DNA from 3 places in the Pseudomonas sp. MYb327 genome. Region 3 is predicted to be linked to each of the others. Evidence: predicted binding sites of a transcription regulator. Region 3 holds the regulator's gene; each other region holds the start of a gene.

Region 1 (5,004 bases), 200 kb from region 3:
GACTCGTCGCCATTGCCCAGGCCTTCGGCTTCGATGTGACGGCTGTTGGTCATGTTCAAAGCGAACGTGCCGTTCTTGGCTTTATCGTTCTGCGCCTCGAGCACTTTCGAGAATTCCAGATCCCGCGCCTTGTAGTTCGGGGTGTCTGCGTTGGCAATGTTGTTGGCCAGGACTTCGGCACGCTGAGCGCGGAAGCCCAGAGCCTTTTCGTGAATGCCGAGCGCTTTATCGAAGCTGATGCTCATGTCGGGAAACCTTCGGGTGACCTGATTTTTCGTACGATGAACATAGCAAGCGTCATGCCAATTCAAAAAAGCCCATAAACCGGGGCTTTGCGGGCAGTGGCAACGCGGCAATGCCAGAAAAGCGGCAACCGGTTTCCGCCTTCTGCCGCTTTTCTGCCGCTAGTGCTTCCCCTACGTAATGCAAAAGTGACGGACAAAAAAAAGGAGCCCATTGGGCTCCTTTTTATGACCGTCGCTTTTGCATCACTTCGCCTGGTAAATAATCCCCGGACTGCACTGGACCATCTGGTAATGATCGGGCAACCCGTTCAGCGCTTCGGAAGCACCGAGGAACAAATAACCACCGGGCTTCAACGTGCTGTGGATACGCAACAGGATGTCCTTCTTCACCTCGGCGGAGAAGTAGATCAGCACGTTGCGGCAGAACACGATGTCGAACTTGCCGAGGCTCGCGTAGCTGTCCAGCAGGTTGAATGAACGAAACTCCACGCGACTCTTGATCGGCGCCTTGATTGCCCAGCGCCCCGGCCCTTTTGGATCAAAGTAACGCTGCAGCCGCTCAGGCGACAGACCACGACCGATGGCCAGGCTGTCGTACTCGCCGGTCTTGCAGTTGTTCAGCATGGTACCGGACAGATCAGTGGCAACAATCTGCACACCCATCTTCAACTGGCCCATATTGACCCGCTCGAACTCGTCGATGGACATCGACAGCGAGTACGGTTCCTGCCCCGACGAACAGGCCGCCGACCAGATCCGCAAACGCTGGCCGGGACTGGCCTTGATCGCCTCGGGCAGCACTTTGTTCTTCAAGACTTCAAATGGATAGGTGTCACGAAACCACAGGGTTTCGTTGGTGGTCATGGCATCCACTACCTGCTCGCGCAAACCGCTGCGTGGCTGGGTCTGCATGCGCTGGACAAGCTCACCCAACGACTTGATGCCTTGCTGTTCCATCAGCTTGTTGAGACGGCTCGACCAGGTACTGCTTGTTTTCACCGAGCAAAATGCCACAGGCTTTTTCCAGGAATACCCGGAACTGTTCGAAATCCAAATTACCCGTAGACAATGCTGCCGCCTCTAAAATCGTGTTGACTGCCAGGGGCCAAACGCCCCTAGTTGATGTCTGCTGCTTTGATCCGGTCGACTACCCGGGATGCCAGGTCATCAGGACGGAATTTGGCAAGGAAGTCATCGGCACCGACCTTCTTGACCATCGCCTGATTGAATACACCCGACAACGAAGTATGCAGGATGATATGAAGCTTTTGCATGCGAGGGTCGTTGCGGATCTCTGCCGTCAGGGTGTACCCGTCCATCTCCGGCATCTCGATGTCGGAGATCATCATCAGGAACTCTTCTTCCGGCTTCTTGCCCTCGTCGACCAGTTTGCGCAAGTAATCCAGCGCTTGCCGGCCGTCGTTCAACGCCACCACTTCGACACCGACCGTTTGCAGGCAACGCGTGACCTGCTTGCGCGCCACTGACGAGTCATCGACCGTCAGCACGCGCAAGGACAGCGCCTTGTGCTGGGTTTCGACATCCACCACGCCAACGGAAATCGCTTCCGGGGTCGGCGCCACTTCCGCCAGCACCTTCTCGACGTCGATGATTTCGACTAACTGATTGTCGACCCGAGTCACAGCCGTCAGGTAGTGATCGCGCCCGGTGCCCTTGGGTGGCGGATGAATTTCTTCCCAGTTCATGTTCACGATGCGTTCAACCGAACGCACCAGAAAACCCTGGGTCTTGGTGTTGTACTCCGTGATGATCACGAAGGGATTGTTCTTGTCCTTTAAAGCACCGGAGCCGGTCGCCATCGCCAGATCCAGGATCGGAATGGTCGCCCCCCGAATATTCGCCACGCCGCACACGACAGGACTGGACTTGGGCATCAGCGTCAATTTCGGGCATTGCAGCACTTCCCGCACCTTGAACACGTTGATCCCATACAGCTGCTGGCCGTCGAGACGGAACAACAACAGCTCAAGGCGATTCTGCCCCACCAGTTGCGTGCGCTGGTTTACCGAATCCATTACACCAGCCATGCCCAGACTCCTACACCAACGCTAAGTGTTGTTGCGACGCACATTCATCACTAAACGGCACGGCGCTTGCTTTTTATCTCTTTATGAACACAGAACCGACATTTTCCCGACGCCTGACCACGACCTACCGCAAATGCCTCGGCGTGTTGGCGGCTGTGTGCCTGTTCAACGCTGGCAGCCCTGCCCTTGCTGACGCGGTTACCTTGCCTGACATGCTTATCGGCGTCACCCAAGGCTTTCTTGAATTCACCGTAGAGGACTATCTGGCCAACAGTCAAACGGAAGGTCGCTATGAAATCCAGGTCAACCAGCTGGATCCACGCATGCACATGCCAATGTGCGACAAGGAATTGACAGCCACGCTGGAGAGTCCGGCGAAGCCATTGGGGCGTGTGACAGTCAAGGTTCGCTGTGAGGGTACGTCCCCGTGGACGGTCTTCGTACCCGCTCAAGTGCGCCTGTTTCGTGATGTCGTGACCACCGCCCGACCGCTGCGGCGATCGGGCATCGTCGAGCCTGATGATGTCGTTCTGCGTGAGCGCGATATCAGCCTGATCAGCCAGGGCTACCTGACCTCCGTGGATCAGGCGATCGGGCAAAGAATTACCCGACCAATGGTCGCCGATCAGGTGATTACCCTGGTCAATCTCGAACAGGCGGAAGTGATCCGCAAGGGGGATCAGGTAGTGATCACCGCCCGCAGTGGTACGCTCAGCGTGCGTATGCCGGGCGAAGCGCTGGCCAACGGCGGCATGAGCGAACAGATCCGGGTCAAAAACCTCAACTCCAAGCGGGTCATCAAGGCGCAAGTTACCGCGCCGGGCCAGGTGGAAGTGTCCATGTAGGGTCTCTTTTGGTGAAGCTGTGGCGCTGACCGAGGCTGTTCCCTAAACTGTGTCCCATGCCGTGCAAACGCTGACGCGCGCACGCTCATTGATAAATGAGCCTAAAGTTTTTCAGGGAAGGGCCGAAAACATGGCAAGCGTCCAAATTCCCAGAGGTTTTTATCATGGTCATTGATTTCAGCCGTTTGAACAGCTCCTCGTCACTTACAGGCAGTACACGTACCAGCGCCACCAAGGACACTGCCGAATCCGGCAAACCCGCGCCGCTGAATACCCCGGCCGAACAGGCTGGTACCGTCAAAAGCGGGGAATCGGTACATCTCAGCAATGAGGCTCAACAGTTGCAAAAGGTCACTGATACGCTGCGCGATCAGCCTGTCGTCGATAACGCCCGCGTGGCCGAATTGAAAGCAGCGATTGCCGATGGCAGCTATAAAGTCGACAGCAACCGTGTAGCCAGCAAACTGCTCAACTTCGAAGCCCAGCGCTAGGCCACGGCCGGCGCCAGGCTTTTGGACGCTTAAAACCCAAGGCCAGCCATGCACGACACTAATTTACTGCAATTGATCACCGACGACTTCGCTCCAGCGCAACACTTGCTGGAGCTGCTGCAGACCGAGTCCCTCGCGCTGCATGGTCGTGACATGCCTCTGCTTGAAGACGTTCTCGCGCAGAAACAGGCGCTGATCATTCTGCTCGAACAGCATGGCCGCAAGCGCAGTGAAATCCTTGCCAGCCTCAACCTGCCGACCAACCGCAGCGGCCTGGAGCAACTGGCAAGCCAGTCGAGCATTGGCGAGACGTTGCTGGCGCAAAGCGATGTGCTGACCGACCTCCTGGCCCAGTGTCAGACCACCAACGCCAGCAACGGCCAGTCAATCCTGGTGCAGCAAGCCGCCACGGCTACCCAGCTGAAGATACTCACCGGCGGTGAACCTCCTGCGCTCTACGATGCCAGCGGATCATTCTCCAAACTTGTAAAGCCGCGCCCGCTCAGTCAGGCTTAAGCCGGTTGATGCCCCCCCTCTATCAAGACGCGAGACATGCTGGCAATATGCTGGCTCGCCGTAGTCAAATTTTGTCTGGAGATTGATTAACCGTGTCCAATGCCTTAAGTGCGGAAGATTCTCCGCAGCCACCCAAGGTGCTCAGCACGCCTCTGGAAATCTCCAGCAACCTGCGCCAGTTACACGAAAGTCATGACCCGCTAATCATCACCTTCCACGAGCGTAGCCAGCGCTTCCAGACCTATCTTGTGGCTGTTGACCGTGACAGCAACATGATTGCCCTGGACGAAATGATTCCGCGTGACGGCGAACGCTACTTGATGGCCGGCGAACCGTTCAAGATCGAAGGCTTCCACGAAGGCGTACGAATCGCCTGGGAAAGCAACGGCCCGCTGACCGTCGATGAATCCAGTGGTACTCGCTGCTACCGCGGCACCCTGCCCGACGAGGTGGTCTACCACCAACGTCGCAATGCGTTCCGCGCTGCGTTGAAATTGGCGCAACTGGTTAACGTCGATCTGGATGGCGAAAAGCTCAAGGCGCCTATCAGTGGCAAGCTGTTGGATATTTCCGCCACCGGCTGCAAATTGCGTTTCGACGGTGATATCACAGGCAGTCTGCAGCTGGGCCAGGTTTACGACCGCTTCATGGCCGCCCTGCCTTTCGGCAACATGACGGCGCCGGTCGAACTGCGTTATCTGCACTTTGAAGAAAAAATCTCCACCACCTTTGCCGGTGTCCGCTTCCACAACATGAGCGGGCTGGTTCAGCGCCAGGTCGAGCGATTCGTCTATCAGTTGCAACGCGAAGCACGGCGCTTCGACAAAGACGATCTCTGATACAACGGCAAAAAAACGGG
Region 2 (5,004 bases), 400 kb from region 3:
ATCGAGCGGATCACTCCCAGCACGCTGACAATCGACGACACGTCTTTTTGCAAGCTGTCGAGGGACACACCGCTGCTGCGAATGTCATCCACCAACGCATGAATTTTCACGATACTGCCGGCCACCACACGCTTGGCAGCCTGGCCTTCTTCGTCGGTCTGCTGGGCGGCAACCGCGGCGTTTTGCGCGCTCTTGGCCACTTCCTGGGCGGCGGCCGACATCTCATTGATCGCGGTGGCGACCTGGTCCGTCTCGTGACGCTGACGCTCCATCGCCTGATCCGAGCGATTGGCCTGCTCGGAAACCTGATTCACCAGCCCGGTCAGTTGCGAGGTCATTTCGGTGATCTGGCGCACCAGGCCGTGAATCTTGTCGACAAAGCGGTTGAACGAACCGGCCAGTGCACCCAGCTCATCCTGGCTGGTGATGGTCAGACGCCGGGTCAGGTCGCCCTCGCCCGCCGCGATGTCGTCGAGGTTGGCTTTCATCTGGTTCAGCGGACGCAAAATGGTGTTGGCCAACAACATCCCGGCTGCCGCGATCACCAGCAGCACCACCAACGCCACCCCGACAATGCTTAGCACCACGCCTTGCATGCGTTCCTGGACCTTGGCCTCGACTACGGCGACTTGTGCTTCGATGCCGTCGAGGTTGACCGAGGTACCCACCGCCATGTCCCACTTCGGCAGGAATTCGGTGTAACCGAGCTTGGGCACCAGCACCTGGGTGTTACCCGGCAGCGGCGAGCTGTATTGCAGGTAGTGCGTGCCGTCCTGGGCGACTTTAACCAGATCGCGATTGACGTAAACCCCGTTCGGATCGCGATTGTCCTTGAAGCTTTTGCCCACGCCTTCCGGGTCTTTTGCCTTGAACAGGCGCACGGTGTTGGAGTCGTAGCCGAAGAAATAGCCGTCCTTGCCGTAGGTGATATTCGACAGCAACTTGATCGCCTGGGCCCGCGCCGCGTCATCGCCTTGAGCGGCGGCGTCGTACAACGGTTTGATCGTGGTCATGGCCACTGCGACGTAACTTTGCAGTGTAGCCTTGGCGTCGCTGAGCAGGCGCTGGCGGGTTTCCTCGACTTCCTTGCGCGCCTGTTCCTGCAGGATGAACAACGTGGTCAGGCTGATGACCAGCGAGAAGAGCAACACCGGGAGGACGGCAAGGGACAGGACTTTGGCCTTAAGGCTCATGCGCATGACGTTCACTCTTTTGATTTTGTTGGCGTGGTTAAAAGCTTTAACGGCAACAAAAACCAAAACTGTAGGAGCCGGCTTGCTGGCGATGGCGCCGTTGAAATCGCCATCGCCAGCAAGCCGGCTCCTGCAGGTAAATCACAGCACCATCGCAGCAATCCAGCCGAACGCCAGCAACGGCAGGTTGTAATGCAGGAACGTCGGGACCACGGTGTCCCAGATGTGGTGATGCTGGCCGTCGATGTTCAAGCCGGAGGTCGGGCCGAGGGTCGAGTCCGAGGCCGGGGAGCCGGCGTCACCCAGCGCGCCGGCGGTGCCAACGATGCTCACGATGGCAATCGGGCTGAAACCCAGTTGCACGCACAACGGCACGAAAATCACCGCCAGGATCGGCACGGTGGAAAACGACGAACCGATACCCATGGTCACCAGCAGACCGACCAGCAGCATCAGCAAAGCGCCAATCGCCTTACTGTGGCCGATCCACGCGGCCGACGCTTCAACCAGGGTTTGCACTTCGCCGGTGGCCTTGATCACTTCGCCAAACCCGGACGCGGCGATCATGATGAAGCCGATCATTGCCATCATCTTCATGCCTTCGGTGAACAGGTCATCGGTGTCACGCCATTTGACGATGCCCGACACCGAGAAAATCAGAAAGCCCACCAGCGCGCCGATAATCATCGAGTCCAGCAGCAACTGCACGACGAACGCCGCGGCAATCGCCAAACCGGCGACCATCAGGCTCAGCGGGTTGTATTGCACCGCGACCTGTTCGACTTGCTCGATCTTTGCCAGGTCGTAAACGCGCTTCTTGCGGTAACTGATAAACGCCACCCCAAGCCCGACCAGCATGCCCAACGCCGGAATGCCCATGGCATGGGTGACGTTGATGCCGCTGATATCCACACCGCTGCGGGCGACGTTGGCCAGCAGGATTTCATTGAGGAAGATATTGCCGAAACCCACGGGCAGGAACATGTACGGGGTGATCAAACCGAAGGTGATAACGCAGGCGATCAACCGACGGTCCAGCTGCAACTTGGTCAGCACATATAAAAGTGGCGGCACCAGCAACGGGATAAACGCGATGTGAATCGGCAGGATGTTCTGCGAGGCGATGGCCACCACCCACAACAGGCCGATCAGCAACCACTTGACCTGACCGCCACCGGTCGCGTGCTGACGATCGACCATGGCCAGCGCCTTGTCCGCCAGTGCATGGGCCAGGCCGGACTTGGCAATCGCCACCGCGAAAGCGCCGAGCAACGCGTAGGACAACGCCACCGTCGCCCCGCCGCCGAGCCCGCTGTTGAAAGCCTTGAGCGTCGCGTCGATGCCCAGGCCACCGGTCAAGCCACCCACCAGCGCACCCACGATGAGCGCGATGACCACATGCACGCGGGACAGGCTGAGAATCAGCATGACGCCCACCGCGGCGATGACTGCATTCATTTCATTACCTCGAGACAAACGGAAAGAGTCCGGCCGGCAGTTCGCATGAGCGGCCAGCAGATTGAAATATGGGTTTTATTAGAGGGCGCGCACTGTGCCGGACCGATGCCGCCTTGTCAAAGCCGGACGCATCCTTTGCAGGAGCCGGCTTGCTGGCGATGAGGCCATGGAACATGGCGGTATTATTGAGATCGCTATCGCTGGCAAGCCAGCGCCTACAGGTGATTCGATATTTCCAGGGCGGCGTAAAGAAAGCCAAACCCCGGCCGTTACAGTGCAAAGTCTCAGATATTTATCGAATAAAGGACGTCTCCATGTCGCTCAGACAACTTTCCATTCAATGGAAAATCACCCTGCTGGCCGGGCTGTGCCTGGCGGGCATCGTGACCCTGCTGGTGGGTCTTTCGCTGTATCGCATGGAGCACAGCTCCGCGCTGGTGAAAGCCTCGAGCATGGAGATGCTGACGGAAGCGGCCCAGGCGCGGATCGAATCCCAGGGTGAAAATCAGGCGCTGGGCATTCGCCAGCAGTTCATGGACGCCTATCAATATGGCCATGGTTTTTCCCGTCAGGTGCTGTTTCTGCGTGATCAGGCAGAGAAGCGTTTTCTCGATGCCTTCGACCTGCGTGAAGACCTGACTCGCCAGGTCAAGTCGGCCCTGCAAGCCAACCCGGAACTGCTCGGCCTGTCGCTGGTGTTCGAACCCAACGGGCTGGACGGCAAGGATGAGCTGTTCGCCGGTCAGGCGGAATTGGGCAGTAACGACAAGGGCCGATTCGCCCTGTACTGGTCGCAACCGACACCGGGCAAGGTGACCTCGATGGCGCTGCCCGAAAGCGACATGGCCGACACCAGTACCGGCCCCAGCGGCGAACCGGCCAACGCCTGGTTCACCTGCCCGCGCACCAGCCTCAAGCCGTGCGTGATCGAACCCTACTTCTATATGATCGACGGCCAGAATGTGCTGATGACCAGCATCGTTTTCCCGCTGATGGTCAACGGTAAAGTCATCGCTTCGCTGTCGGTGGACATCAACCTCAACAGCCTGCAAACGGTCAGCCAGGCCGCGAGCAAAAAGCTTTATGACGGCCAGACCAGCGTCAGCATCGTCAGCCCGGCCGGCCTGCTCGCCGGTTACAGCCCGGACGCCAGCAAGCTCAGCCAGCGTCTGGAAGCGGTGGACCCAACCACCGGTGCCGAGCTGATGCGCATGCTCGCCGGCAGCAGCAAAACCAGCAGCCTGCACAGCCATCAGCAGCTGAAAGTGCTGTCGCCGTTCCAGCCGATTCCCGGCGGCAAATCCTGGGGCGTGTTGCTCGACGTGCCGGAAAAAGTCCTGATCGGCCCTGCCGAAGCACTGAAAAAGCAACTGGATGAAAGCAACAACGCCGGCACGCTGACCGAACTCGGCCTCGGCGTGCTGGCCGCATTGATCGGTCTGCTGCTGGTGTGGCTGATGGCGCGCAGCGTGACCAAGCCGATCCTCGGCGTGGCGCACATGCTCGAAGACATCGCCAGCGGCGAAGGTGACCTGACGCGACGCCTGGCCTACGACAAACAGGATGAACTGGGCCAGTTGGCCGGGTGGTTCAACCGTTTCCTCGACAAGCTGCAACCGATCATCGCCGAAGTGAAACGCTCGGTGCAGGACGCCCGCAGCACCGCCGACCAATCTTCAGCGATCGCCACCCAGACCAGCGCCGGCATGGAGCAGCAATACCGCCAGGTGGATCAGGTGGCGACCGCCTCCCACGAAATGAGTGCCACCGCCCAGGACGTCGCCCGCAGCGCTGCACAAGCTGCGCAGGCGGCTCGCGATGCCGATCAGGCGACGCGTCAGGGCCTAACCGTGATTGATCGCACCACCACCAGCATCGACAACCTCGCGGCCGACATGAGCGCGGCGATGGTGCAAGTCGAAGGCCTGGCGGCCAACAGCGAGAAGATCGGTTCGGTGCTCGAAGTAATCCGCGCCATCGCCGAGCAGACCAACCTGTTGGCGCTCAACGCTGCCATCGAAGCGGCCCGGGCCGGTGAAGCCGGCCGCGGTTTTGCCGTGGTGGCCGATGAAGTGCGCAACTTGGCGCGACGTACCCAGGAATCGGTTGAAGAGACCCGCCTGGTGATTGAGCAATTGCAAAGCGGCACACAGGATGTGGTCGGTTCGATGGGCAACAGCCATCGCCAGGCCCAGGGCAGCGTCGAACAAGTCGGACAAGCCGTGACGGCGCTACGGCAGATCGGCGAGGCGGTGACCGTCATCAGTGACATGAACCTGCAAATCGCCAGTGCCGCGGAAGAGCAAAGCGCGGTCGCCGAGGAGATCAACAACAACGTCGCGACCATTCGTGA
Region 3 (5,004 bases):
CCGACTCCAGCGCATCGACAGCAAAGTTGCCTTTGCCATGAAGCTGGTCGAGCAGAGATTCGAATTCGTCGTCGGTAATGTCGGAGCTGTCGCCTGCCGCTTTCGGGGCTTGCGGCGCCGCTGGTGCAGCCGACGGGGCCACCGCGTCGACGGCGAACTGGCCTTTACCGTGCAACTGGTCGAGCAACGACTCGAACTCGGCATCGGTGATTTCGTCGCTGGCCGCCGCATCGCTGGCTGGCGCAGGAGCATCCGCCGGCGCCTCGGCCTGGGCCTTGACGGCGTTCAGCGAGTCCAGCAGCTGTTCGAATTCATTGTCGGTGATGTCACCCGATTCGCTTTCGGTAATGGCTGCTTCAACCACTTCAGCGACAGGCGCAGGAGCGGCCTCGTCAGCCGATTGCGGCTCGGCCAGACGTGCCAGGGCAGCAAGCAATTCAGGTGTGGCAGCCGTGATCGGGCTGCGCTCGCGGACTTCGCTGAACATGCTGTTCACCGCGTCCAGCGCTTCGAGAACAACGTCCATCAATTCCGAGTCGACGCGACGCTCACCCTTGCGCAGGATGTCGAACACGTTCTCGGCGATGTGACAGCACTCCACCAGCTCGTTGAGCTGGAGGAAGCCGGCGCCCCCTTTTACAGTGTGAAAACCGCGAAAAATTGCATTGAGCAAGTCCGCATCATCCGGTCGGCTTTCCAGCTCGACCAGTTGCTCGGACAGTTGCTCTAGAATCTCGCCGGCCTCAACCAGGAAATCCTGAAGGATCTCTTCATCGGCGCCGAAGCTCATTAATGGTGTGCTCCTAACAGGTCTAAAAACCTAAAAAACCTGAAAATCTAAAATCCCAGGCTGGATAGCAAATCGTCCACATCGTCCTGACCGGACACAACGTCTTCTCTTTTATCGGCATGAATCTGCGGACCTTCACCCTGAGAGAGATGTTTTTGTGGATCTTTTTCTGCAAGCATCGCTTCACGGTCATGTTCGATGCCCGCGAAGCGGTCTACCTGGCTGGCCATGAGCACGAGCTTGAGCAGGTTGCTTTCAACTTCGGTGACCAGTTGGGTCACACGCTTGATCACCTGACCGGTGAGGTCCTGATAATCCTGGGCGAGCAGAATGTCGTTGAGGTTGCTCGACACAGCGCGATTGTCTGCGCTGCTGCGTGCCAGGAATCCATCGACTCGCCGAGCCAGTTCGCGGAACTCTTCGGCGCCGACTTCGCGGCGCATGAACCGTCCCCAATCCGTGCTCAACGCCTGGGCTTCGTCAGCCAGGCTGTTGACCAGTGGCGTGGCGTTTTCCACCAGGTCCATGGTGCGGTTGGCAGCAGCCTCGGTCAGCTTGACCACATACCCCAGACGCTCGGTGGCGTCGGTGATTTGCGACACTTCCTCGGCTTGCGGCATGTTCGGGTCAATCTGGAAATTGACGATCGCGCTATGTAGCTCGCGGGTGAGCTTGCCCACTTCCTGATACAGGCCGCGGTCACGGGTCTGGTTGAGCTCATGGATCAATTGCACAGCATCGCCAAACCTGCCTTTTTCAAGGCTCGCGACCAGTTCGACGGCGTGTTTTTTCAGGGTCGATTCAAAATCGCCCTGCGAAGATTCGTTATGCCCCATAGCTCCCCCGTGGCGCAGTTCAACCGATGCGTTCGAAAATCTTCTCGATTTTTTCTTTCAACGCCTGGGCCGTGAAGGGCTTGACTACATAGCCGTTTACACCGGCCTGGGCTGCTTCGATGATCTGTTCGCGCTTGGCTTCAGCGGTCACCATCAGCACTGGCAAGTGCTTGAGTTTTTCATCGGCACGCACGTGGCGCAGCAGATCGATACCGGTCATGCCAGGCATGTTCCAGTCCGTCACCAGAAAGTCGATGCTCCCGCTGTTGAGCACCGGAATGGCCGTGGTGCCATCGTCGGCCTCGACCGTGTTGGTGAACCCAAGGTCACGCAACAGGTTTTTTATGATCCGCCGCATCGTTGAGAAGTCATCAACGATGAGGATTTTCATGTTCTTGTCCAATTCGACCTCCAAGCAGACTAAAACGCGCCCAGCACCTGGACGCGCCATTTCAATCAATCTGGCAAAGCACTCGATGACTGTCTGGAGTACAACGGATCGAGACCGGCGCGGTTCAACACCCCACCAGCCACGTCGCAGTGCCCCCACACTGCCTTCAGCGCGCTCGCCACTCTCCCAAACGCCCCCGCAAACGGGCCGCGCACTGGCTGTGTAACTGGCTGACCCGAGATTCGCTAACCCCCAGGACTTCACCGATTTCCTTGAGATTCAACTCTTCGTCGTAGTACAGCGCCAACACCAGTCGCTCACGCTCCGGCAAATTGGCAATCGCGTCCGCCAGCGCCGCCTGGAAGCGTTCATCTTCCAGGTCGCGTGACGGCTCGAGATGAGCACTCGCGCCATCCTCGTGCAGCCCTTCGTGTTCGCCGTCCTGCAACAGATCGTCGAAACTGAATAATCGGCTGCCGAGGGTGTCGTTCAAAATCCCGTAATAATCGTCGAGACTCAATTGGAGTTCGGCCGCAACTTCGTGATCTTTAGCGTCACGGCCGGTTTTAGCTTCAATCGAGCGAATAGCATCGCTGACCATCCGGGTATTGCGGTGGACCGAACGTGGCGCCCAGTCCCCTTTGCGCACTTCATCGAGCATGGCGCCGCGGATTCGAATGCCCGCGTACGTTTCGAAACTCGCGCCTTTGCTGGCGTCGTATTTTGTTGATACTTCAAGCAGGCCGATCATCCCGGCCTGAATCAGGTCTTCGACCTGGACACTGGCCGGCAGGCGCGCCAGCAAGTGGTAGGCAATGCGTTTGACCAGTGGCGCGTAACGCTCGATCAGCTCGTACTGCGCGTCACGCGCCGACTTCTTGTAGAGGTTGTAACCGCTGGCCGTCATAGCACGGGTCCTGCCGTTTGTTGCACGAGGCGCTCGACGAAAAACTCCAGGTGCCCGCGCGGGTTGGCTGGCAGCGGCCAGGTATCGACCTTTTGGGCGATGGCCTTGAACGCCAGCGAGCACTTGGAACGCGGGAACGCTTCGTAGACCGCGCGCTGCTTCTGCACGGCCTTGCGCACGCTTTCGTCGTACGGCACAGCGCCGACGTATTGCAGGGCGACGTCCAGGAAGCGGTCAGTGACCTTGGTCAGTTTGGCGAACAGGTTACGGCCTTCCTGCGGGCTCTGGGCCATATTGGCCAGGACGCGGAAACGATTCATGCCGTAATCGCGGTTGAGCAATTTGATCAATGCGTAGGCGTCAGTGATCGAAGTCGGCTCGTCGCAGACCACCAGCAACACTTCTTGCGCAGCGCGTACGAAACTGACTACCGAGTCACCAATACCTGCAGCGGTGTCGATCACCAGCACGTCGAGGTTGTCGCCAATATCGCTGAAAGCCTGGATCAGACCGGCGTGTTGCGCCGGGCTCAAGTGAACCATGCTCTGGGTGCCGGAAGCCGCCGGAACGATGCGGATACCGCCCGGTCCTTGCAACAGCACGTCGCGCAGTTCGCAGCGGCCTTCGATCACGTCGGCCAGAGTACGTTTGGGTGTCAGTCCCAGCAGAACGTCGACGTTCGCCAGGCCCAGGTCGGCGTCCAGCAACATGACGCGCCGGCCAAGCTCAGCCAAAGCCAGGGACAAGTTCACTGACACGTTAGTTTTCCCGACGCCACCTTTGCCGCCGGTCACCGCGATCACCTGTACGGGATGCATGCTGCCCATGTTATTTCTTTACCTTGTCTTGCATAGACGGAGGCCACATTACTGGCTGCGCGTTCTCAACCGGAACAATGCATGGCAGACCATCGATGTAGGTACAAAAACTATTCATTTTTACCTCAGCCAACCTGCTTGGTCGGACTGTGGTAGATGTCAGCGAACATGTCAGCCATGGCTTCTTCGCTGGGTTCTTCCTGCATTTGCACGCTGACGGCGCGGCTAACCAACTGATGACGACGCGGCAGATGCAAATCATCCGGAATCCGCGGGCCATCGGTCAGGTAGGCCACTGGCAATTCATGACTGATGGCCAGGCTCAACACCTCGCCCAGACTGGCCGTTTCATCCAGTTTAGTCAGAATGCAGCCGGCAAGCCCGCAACGCTTGTAACTGTGATAAGCGGCGGTTAGAACCTGTTTCTGGCTGGTGGTTGCCAGGACCAGATAATTTTTTGATTTGATGCCACGACCGGCCAGGCTTTCGAGCTGCATGCGCAGCGCCGGATCGCTGGCCTGCAGGCCGGCGGTGTCGATCAGCACCACGCGCTTGCGCAGCAGTGGATCCAGCGCCTGCACCAGCGATTGCCCCGGATCGACGTGCGTCACCGATACGTTGAGAATCCGACCGAGGGTCTTGAGTTGTTCCTGGGCGCCGATGCGGAAGCTGTCCATGCTCACCAGCGCGATGTTCTGCGCGCCGTATTTGAGCACGTAACGAGCAGCCAGCTTGGCCAGGGTGGTGGTCTTGCCCATGCCGGCAGGGCCGACCATGGCAATCACGCCGCCCTCTTCCAGCGGTTCAATTTCCGGCGTGGCAATCATTCGCGCCAGATGCGCCAGCAACATGCGCCAGGCCTGACGAGGTTCTTCAATATCGGTAATCAGCGCGAGCAAATCCCGCGACAACGGGCCGGACAGCCCGATGCGTTGCAAACGGCGCCAGAGGTTGGCCTGAGCCGGGCGGCTGCCCTGCAGTTGATTCCAGGCCAGGGAGCCAAGCTGTACTTCCATCAGCTCGCGCAGGCTGTTGAGTTCGGAACGCATGGAGTCGAACGCCCGTGGATCAACACCGCTGGAGGCAGGCGCCGGGGCTGGCGCAGGACGACGAGGCTCGCTGTAGGTCGGTTCGATCAGTGGTTCGGCGGCGGTCAGCGGCAGGCCGGCGAACAACTGGCGATTGGTCGCATTGTCGCTCTCGCCATCACTTCGCAGGCTCAATTCGGCCTGGGCGGTGACGATCCGCGACTGAGTCTTGCG

What was found. The regulator FliA, encoded in region 3, starts transcription of late flagellar genes. The targets are predictions, from matches to a motif close to CTAAAGTTTNNNNNNNNNNNGCCGNTAA.
Region 1: flgM (flagellar biosynthesis anti-sigma factor FlgM) is a predicted target of FliA. The motif match lies at 3,240-3,267, and genes of this name have one in related genera.
Region 2: ABVN21_RS04980 (methyl-accepting chemotaxis protein) is a predicted target of FliA. The motif match lies at 2,897-2,924, and genes of this name have one in related genera.

What each region holds. Positions count from the first base shown of each region.
Region 1 covers NZ_CP159258.1:517,784-522,787, reverse strand. Annotated here, with positions in the region: gene flgB (flagellar basal body rod protein FlgB) at 1-245, opposite strand, end outside; partial or broken gene cheR (protein-glutamate O-methyltransferase CheR) at 489-1,314, opposite strand; gene ABVN21_RS02325 (chemotaxis protein CheV) at 1,361-2,293, opposite strand; gene flgA (flagellar basal body P-ring formation chaperone FlgA) at 2,377-3,138, shown strand; gene flgM (flagellar biosynthesis anti-sigma factor FlgM) at 3,303-3,629, shown strand; gene ABVN21_RS02310 (flagellar protein FlgN) at 3,678-4,145, shown strand; gene ABVN21_RS02305 (flagellar regulator YcgR PilZN domain-containing protein) at 4,238-4,984, shown strand.
Region 2 covers NZ_CP159258.1:1,119,729-1,124,732, reverse strand. Annotated here, with positions in the region: gene ABVN21_RS04990 (methyl-accepting chemotaxis protein) at 1-1,199, opposite strand, end outside; gene ABVN21_RS04985 (Na+/H+ antiporter NhaC family protein) at 1,335-2,651, opposite strand; gene ABVN21_RS04980 (methyl-accepting chemotaxis protein) at 2,966-5,004, shown strand, end outside.
Region 3 covers NZ_CP159258.1:716,272-721,275, reverse strand. Annotated here, with positions in the region: gene ABVN21_RS03235 (chemotaxis protein CheA) at 1-790, opposite strand, end outside; gene ABVN21_RS03230 (protein phosphatase CheZ) at 838-1,626, opposite strand; gene ABVN21_RS03225 (chemotaxis response regulator CheY) at 1,646-2,017, opposite strand; gene fliA (RNA polymerase sigma factor FliA) at 2,184-2,924, opposite strand; gene fleN (flagellar synthesis regulator FleN) at 2,921-3,751, opposite strand; gene flhF (flagellar biosynthesis protein FlhF) at 3,868-5,004, opposite strand, start outside.